4 regions of the Pantoea sp. F_5 genome follow, and region 3 is predicted to be linked to each of the others. Evidence: riboswitches for the same ligand, from Rfam matches in the RefSeq annotation. Region 3 holds a riboswitch; each other region holds the start of a gene.
What was found. A riboswitch is a leader RNA that binds a small molecule or an ion and turns the genes downstream of it on or off. The one in region 3 is predicted to bind thiamine pyrophosphate.
Positions count from the first base shown of each region.

Region 1: linked by a shared signal. The riboswitch ahead of thiB (thiamine ABC transporter substrate binding subunit) and the one ahead of F3I44_RS18515 (FAD-dependent oxidoreductase) in region 3 are both predicted to bind thiamine pyrophosphate.
Region 2: linked by a shared signal. The riboswitch ahead of thiC (phosphomethylpyrimidine synthase ThiC) and the one ahead of F3I44_RS18515 (FAD-dependent oxidoreductase) in region 3 are both predicted to bind thiamine pyrophosphate.
Region 4: linked by a shared signal. The riboswitch ahead of tenA (thiaminase II) and the one ahead of F3I44_RS18515 (FAD-dependent oxidoreductase) in region 3 are both predicted to bind thiamine pyrophosphate.

Region 1 is NZ_VWUO01000005.1:141,868-146,881, forward strand. Features, by position in the region: gene F3I44_RS08930 (MFS transporter) at 212-1,390, opposite strand; gene sgrR (HTH-type transcriptional regulator SgrR) at 1,644-3,305, shown strand; TPP riboswitch at 3,341-3,443, shown strand; gene thiB (thiamine ABC transporter substrate binding subunit) at 3,490-4,476, shown strand; gene thiP (thiamine/thiamine pyrophosphate ABC transporter permease ThiP) at 4,452-5,014, shown strand, end outside.
Region 2 is NZ_VWUO01000031.1:6,499-11,512, forward strand. Features, by position in the region: gene hemE (uroporphyrinogen decarboxylase) at 1-668, opposite strand, end outside; gene nudC (NAD(+) diphosphatase) at 709-1,479, opposite strand; gene rsd (sigma D regulator) at 1,569-2,075, shown strand; TPP riboswitch at 2,229-2,329, shown strand; gene thiC (phosphomethylpyrimidine synthase ThiC) at 2,417-4,339, shown strand; gene thiE (thiamine phosphate synthase) at 4,342-4,968, shown strand.
Region 3 is NZ_VWUO01000016.1:42,838-47,851, forward strand. Features, by position in the region: gene F3I44_RS18495 (ASCH domain-containing protein) at 1-201, shown strand, start outside; gene F3I44_RS18500 (HesA/MoeB/ThiF family protein) at 211-1,179, opposite strand; gene F3I44_RS18505 (thiazole synthase) at 1,189-1,947, opposite strand; gene thiS (sulfur carrier protein ThiS) at 1,950-2,147, opposite strand; gene F3I44_RS18515 (FAD-dependent oxidoreductase) at 2,131-3,075, opposite strand; TPP riboswitch at 3,207-3,326, opposite strand; gene F3I44_RS18520 (helix-turn-helix transcriptional regulator) at 3,473-3,787, opposite strand; gene F3I44_RS18525 (alkene reductase) at 3,804-4,922, opposite strand.
Region 4 is NZ_VWUO01000010.1:145,573-150,586, reverse strand. Features, by position in the region: gene F3I44_RS14985 (ABC transporter substrate-binding protein) at 1-825, opposite strand, end outside; gene F3I44_RS14980 (ABC transporter permease) at 849-1,604, opposite strand; gene F3I44_RS14975 (ABC transporter ATP-binding protein) at 1,601-2,341, opposite strand; gene tenA (thiaminase II) at 2,338-3,039, opposite strand; TPP riboswitch at 3,109-3,211, opposite strand; gene F3I44_RS14965 (6-phospho-beta-glucosidase) at 3,317-4,747, opposite strand; gene ascF (PTS cellobiose/arbutin/salicin transporter subunit IIBC) at 4,784-5,014, opposite strand, start outside.

The DNA of each region.
Region 1 (5,014 bases), on a different contig from region 3:
AGGCAGCAACGATTAAGTTTAACGCGCAGGGAACACGGGCAGAGGAGGAAAGCGTCCCGCGCCATGGACGGCGCGGGCCGAGCGGCCAGGGATTGGCTTAAGCGACTTTCCGATCTGACCGTGTTCCCTGAGCAGGCTCGATATCACAGATGGCTGGGCCAGATTTTTTGAGTAACTTCAAATAAGGGCGACATCCGGTCGCCCTTCTCTTTTATACGTCGCGCACCCGCGCCGACATCACCAGCGCCACAATCGCCAGCCCGAATGCCAGCCAGTAAACCGCCTCATGCCCCAGCCGCTCACTCAGCGTTCCCTGAATCACCCCGGCCAGAATCATGCCGGTCGAGATCGAGTTAGTGAACATTGTGGTCGCCGCGCCGGGCCGCCCGGGCATCAGATCCTGGAACCACAGCATGCCGATACCCGCAATAATCCCGACAAATACCGCGTTAAACAGCTGCAATACCATCAGCGAGGTGCGGGAATTGAACAGCACCAGCCCCAGATAAAACAGGACGCCGGCGGCTACCGCAATCAGCATTAACCTGCGCTTACCGATGCGACGCGCGTAATGTCCCGCCAGCAGCATCACCGGAATCTCCAGCCCGGCCGCCGTCCCCATCAGCAGACCGGCCAGCTTCTCCGGCAGCCCCAGCGTGGTGCTGATATAGAGCGGCATATCGATGATATACATCGTGTTGCAGGTCCACATCACGACGGAGGCGATGAAGAGCAACCGCACATCCCGATCGCGCCAGCCGCTTATCGGTAGCCCGCCGCTTTGCATCAGCGGCTGCGTGCGTGGCACAGACGGCAGCGTGAACCAGACCAGCAGGATACAGATCAGAAACAGTGCGGCAGCCACCATAAACAGCGTCACAAAACCGTAGTTCAGCGCCAGCGCGAAGGACAGCGGTGGCCCGATTACCCACGCCAGCGACAGCTGCGCACGCATCACCGAACTGAACATCACCGCTTCACGCGCTGACTGATCGGCATACTCCCGCGCCAGCGCAAACAGCTGAGGCATAGAGACGCTGGCCAGCGCCGACAGCAGCACACCCAGCGTCAGCAGGGTCAGATAGTGGCGGGTAAAGGCAAACAGCAGCGCATTCACCAGCGCCATCAGGCAGCAAAAGAGAATGATATGACGACGATCGCCGACGCTGTCTGAGCGCTTAGCCACCAGCATACTCACCACGATACCGGCCACCGCATTGATGGTAAAAAACAGCCCGACCCAGAAGGGCCGCGCCTGCACCTCGCGCGTCAGAAACAGGCTGAGCGTCGGTGCCTGTAATGCGCCCGCGATACCCAGCATGAACGAGGCGACCATAAAAGCGAGGTAAACCGGATTGATGCGGCGCTGCCGCGTTAACAGCGATTTCATAGCGAAATCCCTTTCAGAACAAACAGAGGGGAAAAAGAAGGGTAGACGATACCGCGCAACATGAAAAAAGCCAGCAGAGATCATCTGCTGGCGGTGTAAATGCACCCTACTCAGAAAAGCACTCCACTGAACAGCGAAGTGAGGGTCGAACGCCATTCATTGCTGAATGCCTCCCGCTCTTCCCATAGCGCAAAGTTTGCTCTTAAAATGAGGTAGAAAAAACAGAGCGCTTTTTACCAGGAGTTCCCCTTTTATGTCATCATCACGTCTGAAGCAGCAGTTCATTCGCCTGTGGCAGAGCTGCAAGGGGCAATCGCAGGAGATTACCCTCAATGAACTGGCTGATCTGCTGCATTGCTCCCGACGTCATATGCGTAATCTGCTCAACCGGATGCAGGCTGCTGGCTGGCTGATCTGGCAGGCGGAAGCCGGGCGCGGCAGACGTTCGCAGCTCTCCTTCTGCTATACCGGCCTGGCGTTGCAGCAGCAGCGTGCTGAGGATCTGCTGGAACAGGATCGCATCGATCAACTGGTCCAGCTGGTGGGCGATAAAAACCAGGTGCGGCAGATGATTGGGGCGCACCTGGGACGCAGTTTCCGCCAGGGCAAGCATATCCTGCGGGTGCTCTACTATCGTCCGCTGCTTAACCTGCTACCCGGTTCAGCACTGCGGCGCTCGGAAACGCATATTGCCCGCCAGATTTTTAATGGCCTGACCCGGATAAATGAGGAAAACGGGGAAATCGAGCCTGATATTGCACACCACTGGCAGCAGACCTCTCCGCTTCACTGGCGTTTCTTTGTGCGTCCGGCGATTCGCTTCCATCACGGCAGAGAACTGGAGATGGAGGATGTGCTCGCCACGCTGGAGCGTCAGCGCTCCCATCCTCTCTTTTGCCATATAGAGCAGATTGACTCACCTGCCCCCTGGACGCTGGACATTCGTTTAAGCCAGCCTGACGAGGGTTTACCCTGGCTGCTGGGCAGCGTCAGTGCGATGATCCTGCCGCGCGAATGGCCGACGCTGCGGGATTTTGCCCGCCAGCCGGTTGGCACGGGTCCTTACCGGGTGATACGCAATCAGGAGAGCCAGCTGAAGATCGAAGCGTTTGATGACTACTTCGGGTTTCGCGCCCTGATTGACGATGTCTCTATCTGGGTACTGCCCGACATCAGCGATGAACTGGTCTATGCCGGTGTCCGTCTGCAGGGTGACAGCATTGATGAGATTCAGGAGGAGAGCCGCCTTGAAGAGGGCTGCTACTATCTGCTGTTCGATCAGCGTTCAGAGCAGGGTCGCAACGAGGCGGTACGGCGCTGGGTCAGTTACCTCTTTAACCCCATCGCTCTGCTCAATCATGCCGGTGTTGGTTATCAGCGTTACTGGTTTCCGGCGTATGGCCTGCTGCCGCGCTGGCATCACCGGCGCGACCTGACGCCAGTGGAAAAACCGCCCGGCTTAACCCACCTGACGCTGACCTGGTACAGCCAGCACGTGGAGCATGAAGGCATCGCTAATGCGCTGCGTCCGCTGCTGGCAGCGCATGGCGTCACGCTGGAGACCCGTGAGATTAGCTACGAAAGCTGGTATCAGGGCGACGCGGAAAGTGATATCTGGCTGGGCAGCGTAAACTTCACCCTGCCGCTGAATTATTCGCTGTTCGCGCAGCTTTATGAGATTCCGCTACTGCATCACTGTTTGCCGATCGACTGGCACGGCGATGCGGCCCGCTGGCGCGAGAAAACCCTGCCGCTGGCCGAATGGAGCAAACAGCTGGTTGAAGAAGCCGGTCTGCATCCGCTGTTTCACCACTGGCTGCTGCTGGAAGGCCAGCGCAGTATGCGCGGTGTGCGGATGAATACCCTGGGCTGGTTTGATTTTAAATCAGCCTGGTTTGCGCCACCGGCGCTGTGACGCTTTCGCCCTGGCGCTGAAATGACTAGAATGTGATGTTCTCAACGGGGTGCGGCCTGCCACAAGCAAGCCGCTGAGAGAGACCCGTCGAACCTGATTCGGTTAATACCGACGTAGGGATTTGAGAGGCCTCTGTGCTCAGATCCTTTGCGACTCATCCCCTATTCTCCTGAAGGAGCGCAAAGTGTTAAACAAAGTTCTGCCGGTGCTGCTGTTACTCTCCGCCCCCGTTCTGGCGGCTAAGCCGGTTCTCACGGTCTACACCTACGACTCCTTCTCCGCCGACTGGGGCCCTGGCCCGGCGGTTAAAAAAGCCTTTGAAGCCCAGTGCAACTGCGCGCTTAAATTCGTCACGCTGGAAGATGGCGTCTCGCTGCTGAACCGCGTCCGCATGGAAGGCAAAAACAGTAAAGCGGATGTGGTGCTGGGGCTGGATAACAATCTGGTGCAGGCCGCGCAGAAAACCGGCCTGTTTGCCGAAAGTCAGGTCGACACCTCGACATTAAAACTGCCCGATGACTGGCACAACACCACCTTCGTGCCGTTCGATTATGGCTACTTCGCCTTTGTCTATGATAAAACCCGGCTGAAAAATCCGCCAGAAAGCCTGAAAGCGCTGGTCGACAGTCCGGAGAAGTGGCGGGTGATCTACGAAGATCCCCGCACCAGCACGCCCGGCTTAGGTCTGCTGCTGTGGATGCAGAAGGTCTATGGCGATCAGGCTCCTCAGGCCTGGCAAAAGCTGGCGCAGAAAACCGTGACGGTGACGAAGGGCTGGAGTGAAGCCTATGGCCTGTTCCTCAAGGGCGAAGGCGATCTGGTGCTGAGCTACACCACCTCACCGGCTTATCACATCATCGAAGAGAAGAAAGAGAACTACGCTGCCGCGTCCTTTGCCGAAGGACACTATCTGCAGGTTGAAGTGGCCGCGCAGTTAGCCAGCAGCAAACAGCCAGCGCTGGCGCAGCAGTTCATGACGTTTATGGTTTCGCCTGCGTTCCAGCGCACCATCCCCACCGGCAACTGGATGTACCCGGTGATCGACACGCCACTGCCTGCCGGTTTCGCGGCGCTTACTGTGCCTTCTACCGCCCTGCAGTTCTCGCCGGAAGAGGTTGCCAGCCAGCGCTCGGGCTGGATTAGCCAGTGGCAACGCGCCGTCAGCCGCTGATGCCGCGCTGGCTGATTCCCGGTTCCCTCGCCACAGCGTTATTGACACTTGTGGCGTTTCTGGCCTTCGGCGCACTATGGCGCGCCGCGCCGGACACGGACTTACGTGGCGTGCTGCAGGATGACTACCTGCATCACGTTATCGCGTTCTCTTTCGCTCAGGCGCTGCTCTCCGCCCTGCTGTCGCTGCTGCCTGCAGTGCCGCTGGCGCGGGCGCTCTATCGACGTCGTTTCCCAGGCCGCCAGCTGCTGCTGCGCCTGTGTGCCATGACGCTGGTGCTGCCGGTACTGGTCGCGGTGTTTGGGCTGCTGACCGTCTACGGTAGCAATGGCTGGCTGGCGTATCTGTGCCAGCTGCTCGGCATCGGTTATTACTTCTCGCCCTATGGCCTGTCGGGCATCTTGCTGGCGCACGTCTTCTTTAACCTGCCGCTGGCGACCCGCCTGATGTTGCAGGCGCTGGAGAGCATCCCGGCGGAACAGCGTCAGCTGGCGGCACAGCTCGACCTGCGCGGCTGGCACCATTTTCGTCTGCTGGA
Region 2 (5,014 bases), on a different contig from region 3:
GAGAATTCGCGATAGTCACGACCGGTTAGCACGCCGCCCCAGGTATCAAAGACCATGACGGACTGCGCACCGGCGCGGATCTGAGCGTTAAGATAGAGAATGACGCTGTCGGCCAGCTTATCCAGCATCGCATGCAGCGTCGCCGGATCGGCATACATCATCTTCTTAATTTTGGTAAACGCCTTGCTGCTGCCGCCTTCCACCATGTAGGTGGCCAGCGTCCACGGACTGCCGGAGAAGCCAATCAGCGGCAGATCGCCATTCAGGTTCTTACGGATGGTGCGCACCGCATTCATCACATAGCCCAGCTCCATTTCTGGATCGGGCACCGGCAAACGCTCAACGTCAGCGCGGCAGGTCACAGGGTTAGAGAAACGGGGGCCTTCGCCGGTTTCAAAGTAGAGACCCAATCCCATCGCATCCGGAATGGTCAGGATGTCACTGAAGAGGATGGCGGCATCCAGCGGATAACGGCGCAGCGGCTGCAGGGTCACTTCACAGGCCAGCTCGGCGTTTTTACACAGCGACATGAAATCACCCGCCTGGGCGCGTGTCGCTTTGTACTCCGGCAAATAGCGCCCGGCTTGTCGCATCATCCATACCGGCGTGACATCAACTGGCTGACGTAACAGGGCACGCAAATAACGATCGTTCTTCAGTTCACTCATCTCAACACTCTCTCAATAACAGGCGTGTAGTGTAGCACTTTCACGCTTCGGCGCGGCACAGGGCGACGGTATCTTCAATCAGGCGGCGTGCCACGGTGCCTGGCGGTGGCAGTAAAGGCAGCGCATCAAAACGGAACCAGGCGGCATCCAGCAGTTCTTTGCCGTCGTGTTGCAGATCGCCGCTGTCATACTCCGCCATGAACGCTGTCATCAGCGATTGCGGGAAGGGCCACGGCTGGGAGGTCACATAACGGACATTTTTGACGCGGATATTACTCTCTTCCATCACTTCCCGGGCAACGGCCTGCTCCAGCGTCTCGCCGACCTCCACAAAACCGGCCAGCACGGTGTAGACCTTGTTGCGATGGCGGGCATGATTCGCCAGCAGGATTTCATCGCCGCGACGGATAGCCACAATGATGCAGGGCGCGATCTGCGGATAGTAACGCTCACGGCAATGGCTGCAGAGACAGGCAAATTCATGTTTGCTGTGGTGCATCTCATGTCCGCAGTAGCCGCACCAGCGATGAGAGCGGTAGAACTCCGCCAGCTGTACACCGCGACCCACCAGCTGAAACAGCTCCACATCCTGATCGATCAGCTGTCGCACGGAGAACATATCGGCGGAACGCGGCTCACAAATCAGCCAGACTTTTTCGCCCTGCCATTCACCAATGGTCCGGGCCTTACTGCCGGTTAAACCGAATTTTTCGGCGTTTCCGTGGGGTAAATCACCTTGTGGCAACCAAAGTTTCTGTTCATGGCTGACAATCCACCATCCAGCGTCTACGCTTGAGATTTCGCATTGCATTTATTTCGTCATCCTTAGCGTCAACTCGCACGCTGAAGCCCTGATGTTAAGTGTGTAGATAAACAACTATAACTCACATGGAGTTAGATATGCTTAACCAGTTAGACGTCCTGGCTGAACGCGTAGGTGGCAGTAATGAACTGGTCGATTCGTGGCTTGAAGCGCGTCGCCAGCTACTGGTGACCTATTATCACCTGGTCGGTCTTAAACCTAAAAAAGAGGCGCTGACGCGTCTTGATGAGCAGGCACTCGACAACTTCTGTCACGGCCTGGTCGACTATCTTTCTGCCGGCCACTTCAGTATCTATGAGCGCGTGATCAGTGAAATGAGTGGCGACAGCCCGATGATCGCCGCCGCGCAGCTTTACCCTCCGCTGGAGGCAAACACTGAGCGTCTGATGCAGCTGTATGACGGTCACCTGCAGCAGGCGATTGACGATGAGAACTGCATGACCTTCCAGCAGGCTCTCTCTGAAGTGGGCGAAGTGCTGGAATCACGCTTTACGCTGGAAGATAAGCTGATCCAGCTAGCCTGGGATAATCAGCTTGCTACGCCGCCAGTGGCGAATGACAGCCATATCGCCCGCCCGGCTTAATGGTTAACGACGGCAAAGGGCTTGAGATTATCCCGTAGCCCTTTTATGCTGAACAGGTTCTGAGGAACAAACGCTAAAGAAATTTTTCTTATTTATGCGTTGAAATATAGGGTTTTTACGCCAGCGTCTGTTATCAGACACGCGCGTGAAAACCGCTTCTTGTCGGAGTGCCCAGCTGGGCTGAGACCGTTAATTCGGGATCCGCGGAACCTGACCAGGTTAGAACCTGCGTAGGGAACAAGAGTAAAACTTCTCTGTATGCCAGCATGCCTGTGCTGTCTGTACGGTTACTCCTTCCGAACTCCGGACAAGCATCGTTCCCCCTTAACAGGAAGATTGCTATGTCTGACCCAAAAATGTCCCGTCGTGAACAGCGTGCCCAGGCGCAGGAATTTATTAATTCCCTGCAAAGCGGCAGTGCTTTTCCCCAGTCCCGTCGCATCTGGATTACCGGCAGCCGGGAAGATATTCGCGTGCCCATGCGTGAAATCACCCTAAGCCCGACCCATATCGGCGGCAGCAAAGAACAGCCTCTCTATGAGCAAAATGAAGCGGTGCCGGTCTATGATACGGCAGGTGCGTATGGCGATCCCGCGGCACAGATTGATGTGCATCGCGGTCTGGAAAAGCTGCGCGCACACTGGATTGCTGAACGCGACGACAGTGAGCTTCTCGAACAGAACAGCTCGGGCTATACCCAGCAGCGGCTGGCTGACGAGGGGCTGGATCACCTGCGCTTCGATCACCTGCCAACACCGCGCCGCGCCCGTGCAGGCCGCCGTGTCACGCAACTGCACTATGCCCGTCAGGGCATGATTACCCCGGAGATGGAGTTCATCGCCCTGCGGGAAAACATGGGCCGTGAGCGAATCCGCAGTGAGGTGCTGCTGCAACAGCATCCGGGGCACAGTTTTGACGCACATCTGCCAGCCGATATCACACCCGAGTTTGTCCGTCAGGAGGTCGCTGCCGGACGCGCCATTATCCCTGCCAATATTAATCACCCTGAATCGGAACCGATGATCATTGGCCGCAACTTCCTGGTTAAGGTCAACGCCAATATCGGTAACTCGGCAGTTACCTCTTCTATCGAGGAAGAAGTGGAAAAGCTGGTCTGGTCGACTCGCTGGGGTGCCGACACGGTGATGGATCTCTCAACCGGCCGTTATATTCATGAAACGCGCGAATGGATTTTGCGCAACAGCCCGGTGCCCATTGGTACCGTGCCGATCTATCAGGCGCTGGAAAAAGTGAATGGCGTGGCCGAGGCGCTGAACTGGGAAATATTCCGGGACACGCTACTGGAGCAGGCGGAACAGGGCGTCGATTACTTCACTATCCACGCGGGCGTTCTGCTGCGTTATGTTCCGATGACGGCGAAACGTCTCACCGGTATTGTGTCTCGGGGTGGATCGATCATGGCCAAATGGTGCCTGTCCCACCATCAGGAGAGCTTCCTGTATCAGCACTTCCGTGAGATTTGTGAAATCTGCGCCGCTTACGATGTCTCCCTGTCGCTGGGCGATGGCCTTCGTCCGGGTTCGATTCAGGATGCCAACGACGAGGCGCAGTTTGCCGAACTGCGAACCCTGGGTGAACTGACGCGTATTGCCTGGGAGTATGACGTTCAGGTGATGATTGAAGGTCCGGGCCACGTCCCGATGCATATGATCCGCCGTAATATGACCGAACAGCTCGACCTGTGCGATGAAGCCCCCTTCTACACGCTTGGCCCGCTGACCACTGACATCGCGCCCGGCTACGACCACTTCACCTCGGGTATCGGTGCCGCCATGATTGGCTGGTTTGGTTGCGCCATGCTTTGCTACGTCACGCCCAAAGAGCATCTGGGTCTGCCAAATAAAGAGGATGTGAAGCAGGGATTGATCACCTACAAAATCGCGGCGCATGCTGCCGATCTGGCCAAAGGCCACCCCGGTGCGCAGATCCGTGATAACGCTATGTCCAAAGCGCGCTTTGAATTCCGCTGGGAAGATCAGTTTAACCTGGCGCTGGATCCCCATACGGCCAGGGCTATGCATGATGAAACCCTGCCGCAGGAGTCGGGCAAGGTGGCCCATTTCTGCTCAATGTGCGGCCCCAAATTCTGCTCAATGAAAATTTCCCAGGAGGTGCGCGAATTTGCGGCACGCCAGGATGCCCGTGCCGAGCCGGTTGAAGTAGGCATGGCACAGATGTCAGATCGTTTCCGCAGCCGCGGTGGTGAGCTCTATCACCCCGCCGATGCCATTAAGGAGGAGTAACGATGCCCGCATTTCCCGCTACCGTCCCGCGTCTGGGACTTTATCCGGTGGTTGATAGCCCCGAGTGGATCGAACGCCTGCTTGAAATGGGCGTTCGCACGCTGCAGTTGCGCATCAAAGATCAGCCCGATGAGGTCGCCGAACCTGCCATTGCTCAGGCGATTGCGCTGGGTAAACGCTACGACGCGCGTTTATTTATCAATGACTACTGGCAACTGGCCATTAAACATCAGGCTTATGGCGTGCATCTCGGTCAGGAGGATCTGGACGTGGCCGATCTTGCCCGCATTCATCAGGCAGGATTACGACTGGGACTCTCTACCCATGACGATGCGGAACGGGATCGCGCTCTGGCAATCCAGCCCTCTTACATCGCCCTTGGGCATATTTTTCCGACGCAGACTAAAGAAATGCCTTCTGCACCGCAGGGTATTGAGCAGCTGACGCGGCATCTTACCCATCTGTCGCATATTCCCACCGTGGCGATTGGCGGTATTTCGATTGCGCGCGCACCCGAGGTGCTGGCCACCGGTGTGGGCAGTATTGCGGTGGTGAGTGCAATTACTCAGGCAGATGACTGGCGTGCAGCAACGCGCACCCTTCTGGCACTGTCAGGACCAGGCGATTAAGCATTTATGGAACCTGCCGCGCATATTGGCTGCAAAATCGGTAACG
Region 3 (5,014 bases):
GTCTGCGTGATTCGCACCACCGGACTGTTCCTGACGCGCTTTGACCGCGTCACGCCTGAGATGGCGATGCTGGAGGGTGAAGGCGATCTCAGCCTCGACCACTGGCGGCAGGAACATCAGCGTTACTTTGAACGTGAAGGCTATTTCCATAAGGAAATGGAGCTGATTTTCGAGACGTTCCAGCTGGTCGAAATTGTGTAAACCGGCAGGCTACAGCGTGTTTGCCGCCATCAGCGCCATCCGCGTGATCCCCCGTGCGGCAAGGTTCTCTGCCGCCTGAGCTGCACGCATTCCACTGGCACACACCAGCACCACGCGCCGATCGGACGGCGGCTGCCAGGCCGCTATCTGCTGCGGCAGAATGCGTAGCACCCGTTCGGCCACACTGACCGGCGCTTCTTCGGGACTGCGCAGTTCCACAATGCAATCGTCCTCACTGAGCATCAGCTTATCGATGAACGGGATGCCCGGTGCGTCAGGTTCAGGCGCATTATCAAAGCGGAATTGCCTGATGTGCCAGTCCACAAAGTCGCAGTGGATCATGCAGCCGAGCGGCGACGGGGTCAGTTTTAGCAATACGCTCAGCACCATCTGCGCCTGCATCGCGCCCAGCGTTGCTACCGCAGGCCCCATTACACCAGCCGTGTTGCAGTTACCCGACGCCTTCGGCAACTGAGGAAACAGCGCACGATAGCCAGGCGCACCGCCGCAGAATCCACCGACGTAACCTTTACGACCCAGCACCGAGGCGCAGATCAGCGGCAGACCGCGCGGAGAGCAGGCGTCGGAGAGTTGATAGGTGATGGCGAAGTTATCCGCCGCATCCACCACCAGATCGATCCCCTCCAGCGCCTGCGGCAGCTGACTGGCGCTCAACATCTGGGGATGCGCCTCAACGTGGCAGTCAGGATTTCGCTGCGCCAGCGCGCGCTGCGCGCAGATTGCTTTTGGCTGGCCCACATCTCCGATGCCAAACAGCGTCTGCCGGTGGAGGTTGTGCAGCTCAATCCGATCGCCATCGTAAAGCCGAATAAACCCCACGCCCGCGCCAGCCAGCAATGGCAGCAGCGTCGCGCTGAGTCCGCCCGCGCCCACCACCAGCACCCTTGCCCTGCTCAGGCGTTGTTGCCCCGCTTCACCAATCTCCGGCAACATGGTCTGTCGCTGATAACGCGTCATCGTTGCTCCTTAACTGAACTCTGCCAGACCAAAAATGGGGGTTGAGGCTGACGCCATATCGCGCTGCTCCATCAATCCTGCCTGAAACGCCTCGTGCCCGCCGTGGATCGCGGCAGCAAAGGCACCCGCCATCCGCACCGGATCGCGCGCTTTCGCCACCGCCGTGTTAAGCAGCACGCCATCAAAACCCATCTCCATCGCCTGCGCCGCCTGACCCGGCGCACCGATGCCCGCATCAATAATCAGCGGCACATCTTTAAACCACGCCCGCATGGCACGCAGCCCTTCGATATTGCGCAACCCCTGACCGGAACCAATTGGTGCGCCCCAGGGCATCAGCACTTCACAACCCGCTTCCAGCAGTTTCTCGCCAACAATCAGATCTTCGGTGGTGTAGGGAAACACCTGGAAGCCGTCAGCGCAGAGGATCCGCGCGGCTTCCACCAGCGCAAAGGGATCGGGTTGCAGCGTATCGGCATGACCAATCACTTCCAGCTTAATCCACGGCGTGTCGAAAAGTTCACGCGCCATCTGCGCCGTCGTTACCGCCTCTTTCACCGTATGGCAGCCTGCGGTATTCGGCAGAATCCGTTTGTTGAGCTGCTGCAACAGCGTGCGAAACGCACCGCCTTCGCTGCCTTCACGACGAAGGCTGACGGTAATGATCTCCGCACCTGATGCGTCAATAGCCTGATGCAGAACGTCTGGTGACGGATATCCGGCGGTGCCGAGCAGAAAGCGTGATTGCGGGGCAAATTGATAGAACATGGTTAACCTCCCTGCATCGGTGACAGGATTTCCAGCTGGTTGCCCGCCTCAAGCTGCTGGCTGGCATAACGGCTGCGAGGCACAAACTCACCGTTCAGCGCCGTGGCGACGGTACGCGGGTCGATCTGCTGCTCCGCCATAAGTTCAGCCAGCGTCATTGCGCTGGTTTCAATCGTGCGTCCATTAAGTTGAACTCGCATGAGTCATCTCCTGAGTGAGTTGCAGCATGAGTTTTTCAGCCATAATCGGGGCCAGTAAAAAGCCGTGGCGGTAGAGCCCGTTTAACGAGAAACGGCCATTTTCATAGCGGACCTCCGGCAGATTCTGGCAGTAGGCGGGACGCAGACCGGTGCCACTCTCCACGATGCGCGCTTCCGCCAGTGCCGGATGCAGACTGTAAGCCGCGCTCAGCAGCTCCATCATCGCCCTGGCGCTGATCGGGCTGCTGTCGTGACTTTCGACCATGGTGGCTCCGAGCATGAAGTGGTCTCCGGCACGCGGCACCAGATAGCAGGGAAAGCGCGGATGCAGCAGACGGACCGGACGGGAGAGCTGAACGTCATGCGTGTGCAGGATCAGCATTTCGCCCCGCACGGCGCGCAGAGCGGGCTGCTTATCAAGAGCATGGATGCCGCGGCAGTCGATGATTTTGCCGCCAGGTTTACCGCTGTGAAAGGGTACGCCAGCCTCCTGCAGTGTGACGCGCAGTTGCTGCAGTGCGCGGCGCGGATCAAGATGCGCCTCTGCGGCAAAGAACAGGCCGCGGGCAAAGCGATTTTCCAGCGCCGGTTCGATGTCACCGGGCGCGACCCACCGATGCTGCTCCGTCATGCTGGCGAAGCGGGTCAGTTCGCGACTGTCTCGCGGCGGCGCTACCACCAGTGTGCCCTGCTGCTCCACGCCATCAACGCGTTTCGCCCACCAGCTCGACGCATGCTGGCCCCATTCGATCACCTGTGGCGGCGCGCTTTCTGCTTCGCACCAGGGCGCAAGCATGCCCCCCGCCCAGTGTGAGGCTGCACGACAGTCAGGCTGCGTAATGACTTCAACGGTTTCTCCCCGCTCCCTGAGCAGTGTGGCGACACACAGCCCGGCAACGCCGCTGCCGAGCACCGACCAGCGGCTCATGGTGTCCACCGGAGAGGAAGAGAGTGATTAAGAATGAGATGTTTCACTTTGGCCTCGTTATCGGTTAACGAAGACCCGTGATACAGAGGGAATAGGCAAAGGCGTCGCGAACGCGCGCCTGCGGCAAGTATCGGATGTGATACCCGTCTTCCTACGCCAGTATCAACTGGGTCAGGTTCTAAGGGTCGCTAAGCCGCGCGCTGCGCTATTAGCCTCTCAGTCTCTCTGGCGAGACTCCCCTGACGGCTTTAGTTGTAAGTTAAGCGGGCAGCTTCGTCAAGCCGCGTGCATGAAGACGAGTCAGAAATTCGGGGGATATGTGCAGACTCTTGCTCTGAGTGCAAACACTCTGCATTCGCAGATGAGGAAAGAGAAAAATGCTAATACTGCAAGTGCCCTAAAGCGCCTGCAGCGATTGTGTCACCACGTCGGTTATTTCACGAATACGCGGTTCAGCGCGGCGATAATAGGTCCACTTCCCGACTTTGCTGGCTTCGACCAGTCCCGCATTGTGCAGGGCTTTCAGACATAACGAGGTAGCGGGCTGTGATAAGCCCGCCTTGTCCTGGATCAGGGTGGCACAGACGCCATACTGAGCGAAGGGATAGAGCTGCGAATAGCCCGCAAACGCTTCGTCAGGATTTTTAAGCCACTTCAGCACTGCCACTCGGGTCGGGTTGGACAGTAACTTCAGGGCATTTTCGGGGGACATGCCGCCTCACATAAGATCAGGATTGAAAAACAGGATAGTCAGTATAGCCTTTCTCAGTGCCACCATACAGGGAGGCGTGATCAACGGGATTCAGCGGATAACCTGCTTTAATGCGTGCCGGCAAATCGGGATTCGCAATAAACGCGCGGCCAAAACCCACCAGGTCACCCCAGCCGTTATCCAGCATACGCTGTGCTTTTTCCGCGGTGTAGCGACCAGAATAGATGATCGGAGAACGAAATGTATCGCGCAGTGCAACGCGGAAACTTTCTGGCATATCCGGGCTATTATCCCAGTCTGCTTCAGCAATCGAGAGATAGCCAACTTCCAGCTCATTCAGCAGCTGCGCGGCACGGATGTAGGTCGCATGGGGATCGCTTTCAACCAGACCGAGATAGACGCGCTCTTCATCAGTACTCGAAAACAGCGGCGCAAACCGGACGCCCACACGATGGCTGCCAAACACCGCGCTGACCGCCTCAACAACTTCACGCAGGAAACGCAGACGATTCTCTGCTGAGCCGCCATATTCATCCGTGCGGAAGTTGGTATGCTCCGAAATAAACTGGTTAATCAGATAACCGTTGGCGGAGTGCAGTTCTACACCGTCAAAACCGGACTCTTTTGCATTTTCCGCCGCACGCCGATAAAGCGCCACGATCTCTTTTACTTCTGCGTTCGTCAGTGTCCGTGGTTCGCTGGGTGCAGTTAATATCCCCGCACCGGGTCCGGTTTCGATAAACACCCGGACGTTATCAGCGGCGATGGCTGAAGGCGCTATCGGTAGCTGCTTACCTGGCTGAAGTTCATTGTGAGAGACGCGGCCAACATGCCAGAGCTGGCAGAAAATTGTGGCACCTTCCTGATGTACCGCCTCTGTGACCTTCTTCCAGCCCGCGATCTGGGCGTCGCTGTGGATCCCCGGCGTCCATGCATAGCCCTGCCCGCGAGGCTCAATCTGGGTGCCTTCAGTGATCATCAGTCCCGCGCTGGCACGCTGACGGTAATACTCCACCATCAACTCGCCGGGAATGTTACCCGGCTGCTCACTGCGGCAACGCGTCAGCGGCGGCAATACCATGCGGTTACGAAGCGTGAGATCGCCCAGGTTCAGGGGGGTAAACAGTGACGGCATGACAAACATTCCTCTGATGTGTAAAAGGCATCATTATATTTACACATTTAAATTTGTAAATGTGTAATAGGTGCTTTTCGTTTTAAGTCGGG
Region 4 (5,014 bases), on a different contig from region 3:
ATCGGCGGCGAACAGCGGCAGCGTGGCCTGCCATGCCTGATGATTTAGCGGTGTGTTCAGCTCCGGATGCGCCTGTGCAAATGCCTGCCAGCTCTCTTCAGAATGTGCCTGCAACTCTGCATTTCCCTTCTTCAGTGCCCGCAGAAATTTTTTAATTTTCGCCGAATGCGCCTCATCACGGTTAGCAACGATTATCAGCTCGTCATAGGCCGGCACGCCATAATCCTCGACGTTCCATACCACCGGATCTTTGCCAGCAAGTTTCATTTCCAGTGCTTCGATATTGCGATAGCCGCCAATGACCGCATCAACCTGTCCGGTCATCAGAGCGCTGGTGAGTTGAAAATTGACGTTAACACGCTTTACCTGATCGGCCTTAATGCTGTCATGGCTCAGCATGGTCGCCAGCGTTGCTTCTTCAATGCCGCTGACTGAATAGCCAATGCGTTTTCCTTTTAAATCCGCTGGTTTTTTCACCGCTTTGTCCAGCGTTATCAGCGTATTCAGCGGCGTATTAATCAGCGTGCCCACCCGCACCAGCGGCAGACCCTGGTCGGCGAAGAAATGCAGCTGCGGCTGATACGTTAGCGCTAAGTCCGCCTGCTTAGCGGCCACCAGACGCGGCGGTAGCGCGGGGTCGGAAGGCGGCACAATGTTAACCTCCAGACCCTCAGCGGCAAACGCACCGGTCTGCTGAGCCACCATAATGGGTGCATGATCGGGGTTGATATACCAGTCGAGCACCAGCGTCAGTTTTTCCATCGCCTGAGTCTGCGAGGTTAAGGCAGCGCTGAACAGCAGGACAATCAGGGGCGTTTTAGTCATAGGTTTTCTCATCAGTAGGGTCGTCAGTGTGGCTCGGGAGTCCAGGTAATCAGGCGGCGAAGCAGAAGATCGATAATCAGCCAGAGTGTCAGCGTCATCAGCACCAGAATAAACAGGGCGGCGAAACAGAGGTCGCTCTGCATCCGGGCGTTGGCATTCAGCATCACGTAGCCCAGCCCTTCAGCCGATCCGACCCATTCACCAATGATGGCACCAATCGGCGCGACGGCCGCTGCCATCCGTAAGCCCGAACCCAGGGCAGGCAGTGCGGCTAACAGCCGGACATGACGCAGTTGTGCTATGCGTGAAGCGCCCATCGTGCGAGCCAGATCGAGATAGCCGGGTGTTGCGCGACGCAGGCCATCAAAAAAAGCGGAGGTTACAGGAAAGAAGATCACCAGTACCGCCATCGCGACTTTGGCGCTCATGCCGAAGCCAAACCAGAGGACCAGCAGCGGTGCCAGGGCAAATACCGGTATCGCCTGGCTGGTGATCACCAGCGGCATCATCCAGCGCTGTAACCGCGGCGAAAAGGTCATGCCCAGTGCCAGCATCGCGCCCAGCAGCACGCCGAGCGCCATACCGCTGAGGATTTCAGTCAGGGTAATCAGGCTGTGATGGCTGAGATAGTCAGCGTTGTCCCACAGTGCGCTAGCAACCGCAGCGGGCGAGGGCAGCAGAAAGGCCGGAACGGAAGTGAGTGTGGCGAGCCACCACAGCGCAATCAATCCGGCAGAGAGCATGATTCCACGGCGAAGCGCGGCGAAACGTAATCTCATCCGCCCAGCCTGCTTAGCTGCTTCAGCAAAGTGGCCTGACTCTGGATCACGCTGATGTCGTCTGCTGCCCGTGGTGGCAGGCCCCGGAGTGGCGGGCAGGTATCAATGCCTGCTGCACCCATTACCAGCAGGTGATGACTGAGGCGACAGGCTTCCGCGGCATCATGAGTGATCAGCAGCACGGTATGACCGACCAGCACCTCTGCCGCCAGGGTCTGGATCTGTGTCCGGGTCAGTGCATCCAGCGCGGAGAAAGGCTCATCCATCAGCACAATCGGCTGACGGGTGTAGAGGGTACGCGCCAGCGCTACTCGCTGACGCATCCCGCCCGAAAGCGTCGCGGGTCGCGCACGGGCACAGTGGCTCAGTCCCACCCGTGCCAGCAGATGCTGCGCCAGGTCGCGATCGGCTTTCTTACCTTTCAGACGGCTGGCGAGGCAGACGTTCTGTTCCACCGTCAGCCACGGATAGAGCAAATCCTGTTGCCCCATCCAGGCGATGCGTCCGGCCAGCGGCAGACCATCGCTGCCGTTAATCTGTCCCGAAGTGGGCGGCGTCAGACCGGCAATCACCCGCATCAGGCTGCTTTTACCTACGCCGCTGGCACCCAGCAAAGCGGTAAATGCACCGCCGGCGATATCCAGATTAAGCTCGCTGAACAAGGGCCGCTGATCCAGCGTCAGGCAGAGCTGGCGAACGGAAATACCCGGCGGCACGGCATCATTCAACGGCTTCATGAGCTGACCCGCAGACAGTCAGCGTGATTAAGACCCATCTGCCAGAATGCGGCTTCCAGCCGGGTTGCGGTAGTAAAAATCTCCGACAGTGCGTTGATACGCTGTTCACCGGCGCGCTGCTGGGCCAGGGTTTCAAACAGCAACAGTGAGGAACCTACGCCCGCCAGGTAGGATTCATCGCCGTAATTCTCAATCCATGCGGCGTAAGGATTCCCCTCTAAGCGGGTCGCCGGATCGTCCAGTAGCCTCAGGCCGATTTCTGCATAACCGGCGACGCACGGCATCAGCGCCGTCATCAGCTCCAGCACATCTCCGGTGTGACCCACGTCCAGCACGTAACGGGTATAGTTGATTGTTTCCGTTGCCTCAGGTTCGCCTGCAACCGCCTCTTCGCTGATGCCCCATTGCTGGCAGTAAGCGAGATGCAGCGGCAGTTCGCTGACAATGGCGTTCAGCGATGCCGTCGCGCTGCGTAACGCAGCCGGTTCAGAGAGTTTACTGATCAACAGGCCCCACGCACGGGCGAAGTGCAGCAGGAAAAGATAATCCTGGGTGAGATAGTGGCGGAAAGCGGCGGGTGGCAGCGTACCCTGACCGAGCTGCTGCACAAAATTGTGTCTGACATAATCGTGCCATTGCGTGCCCGCCTGCTGGCGCAGACATCCATAAAAGCCAGTTTTGAAAAGCGGATGTAACATAGGATCTCCAGTAGCAGGGAGATCCGGGCATACGGTCTGGAACAGGGGATAGAGCAGGAGATGAGGCAGAAAAATCTGCCGACCCGTCCCTTCGCTGGCATGACCCAGATCAGGTTCAAAGGGTTCGGCTTGCGCCATCTCAGCCCATTGCAGGACACCCCTCGGAGGCATTCGTTATACGACAATTATTGCCGGAGCACAATGTATGCGTGAGCGTTCAGCTCCGGCACGGCTGATGCGGGACATGTCATTCAGATATGACTTTTATATGACAATGTCACGCAAGATCAGCCCCGTTACTGGCAATCACTTTCTTATACCACCAGAAAGATTTCTTCCGCGTGCGCGCCAGCGTGCCGTTGCCCAGATCGTCGCGGTCAACGTAGACGAAACCGTAGCGCTTGCTCATTTCACCGGTTGAGGCGGCAACCAGATCGATGCAGCCCCAGCTGGTGTAACCCATCACAGGCACGCCATCTTCAATGGCATCGCCCATGGCACGGATATGCTCCCGCAGATAGCTGATGCGATAGTCGTCATTGATCTCGCCATTCGCATCGATTTCATCGCGCGCGCCCAGTCCATTTTCTACCAGGAAAAGCGGCTTCTGATAACGGTCGTACATCATATTCATGGTGATGCGTAAGCCCAGCGGATCGATGCCCCAGCCCCACTCACTGCGTGGCACATGGGGATTGGTCAGGGATTTCACCACATTAGCAGCACTACTGTTCTGCTCGTTCATTTCCGCCGAGGCGCAGCGAGAGGCGTAATAACTGAACGAGACAAAGTCGACGCTATTTTTCAGGATTTCGGCATCGCCGTCAGCGATCTCAAGCGTGACGCCTTTTTCCCGGAACACGCGCGCAGCGTAAGCCGGATAAGCACCGCGTGCCTGCACATCAATGAAAAACAGGTTTTCACGATCCTTCTCCAGCGCTGCCCAGACATCCTCCGGTTTACTGGACCATGGATAGAAGTTGCCCCCTGCAAGCATACAGCCGACCTGATTCGCCGGGTTCACTTCATGCGCGATTCGCGTAACCAGCGCGCTGGCAACCAGCTCATGATGCGCCGCCTGATACTTCACCTGCTCCCTGTTTTCACCCGGCTCGAAGACCAGCCCCGCCCCGGAAAACGGGCTGTGCAGCAGGATGTTAATCTCGTTGAAGGTCAGCCAGTATTTCACCAGGCCATCAAACGCCTCGAAACAGCTGCGGGCATAGCGCGCAAAGAAGTCGACCATTTTGCGATTGCGCCATGAGCCATACTCGGTCACCAGATGCATCGGCACATCGAAATGACAGAGCGTAACCAGCGGTTCGATATTATATTTCCGGCACTCCTCAAAGACCGCGCGGTAAAAAGCGATGCCTTCCGGGTTGGGCGTCAGTTCGTCGCCGTTGGGATAGAGGCGGCTCCAGGCAATGGACGTGCGGAACACGCTGAACCCCATTTCCGCCATTAGTGCGATATCCTCCGGATAGCAGTGATAGAAATCGATGGCATCATGGCTGGGATAAAATTCATCATCACGCAGGGTAAAGCGCTTTTCCAGACCCAGTTTAACCGCCATACGGTGTGGGCCATGCGGGATCATATCGACGGTGGTTAAGCCCTTTCCGCCCTCACGAAAACCGCCTTCACTCTGGTTGGCGGCTAACGCGCCGCCCCATAAAAACCCTTGCGGGAACCTTGACTCAGACATGCAATCCTCTTTTCCGGGTCAGCGTGACCCTTTCCTTTAGTGGCTATTAATCGCGTTGGTGTGTTCAGTAACTGGCGCAGATTGCGCGGCGGTCGCGGATTCGGATTTGGTTTCAGTTTCCGCTTCAGGAATATCGTCAAACCCTAACAGCAGCGTCAGCACAAATGACAGCACGACAGACAACACCATGACGGCACCGACCCAGACGATACTCATGCGATTGCTGGGGTCAAAAAACTGGACGCTGGTAAACAGGCCGGGAGAGGC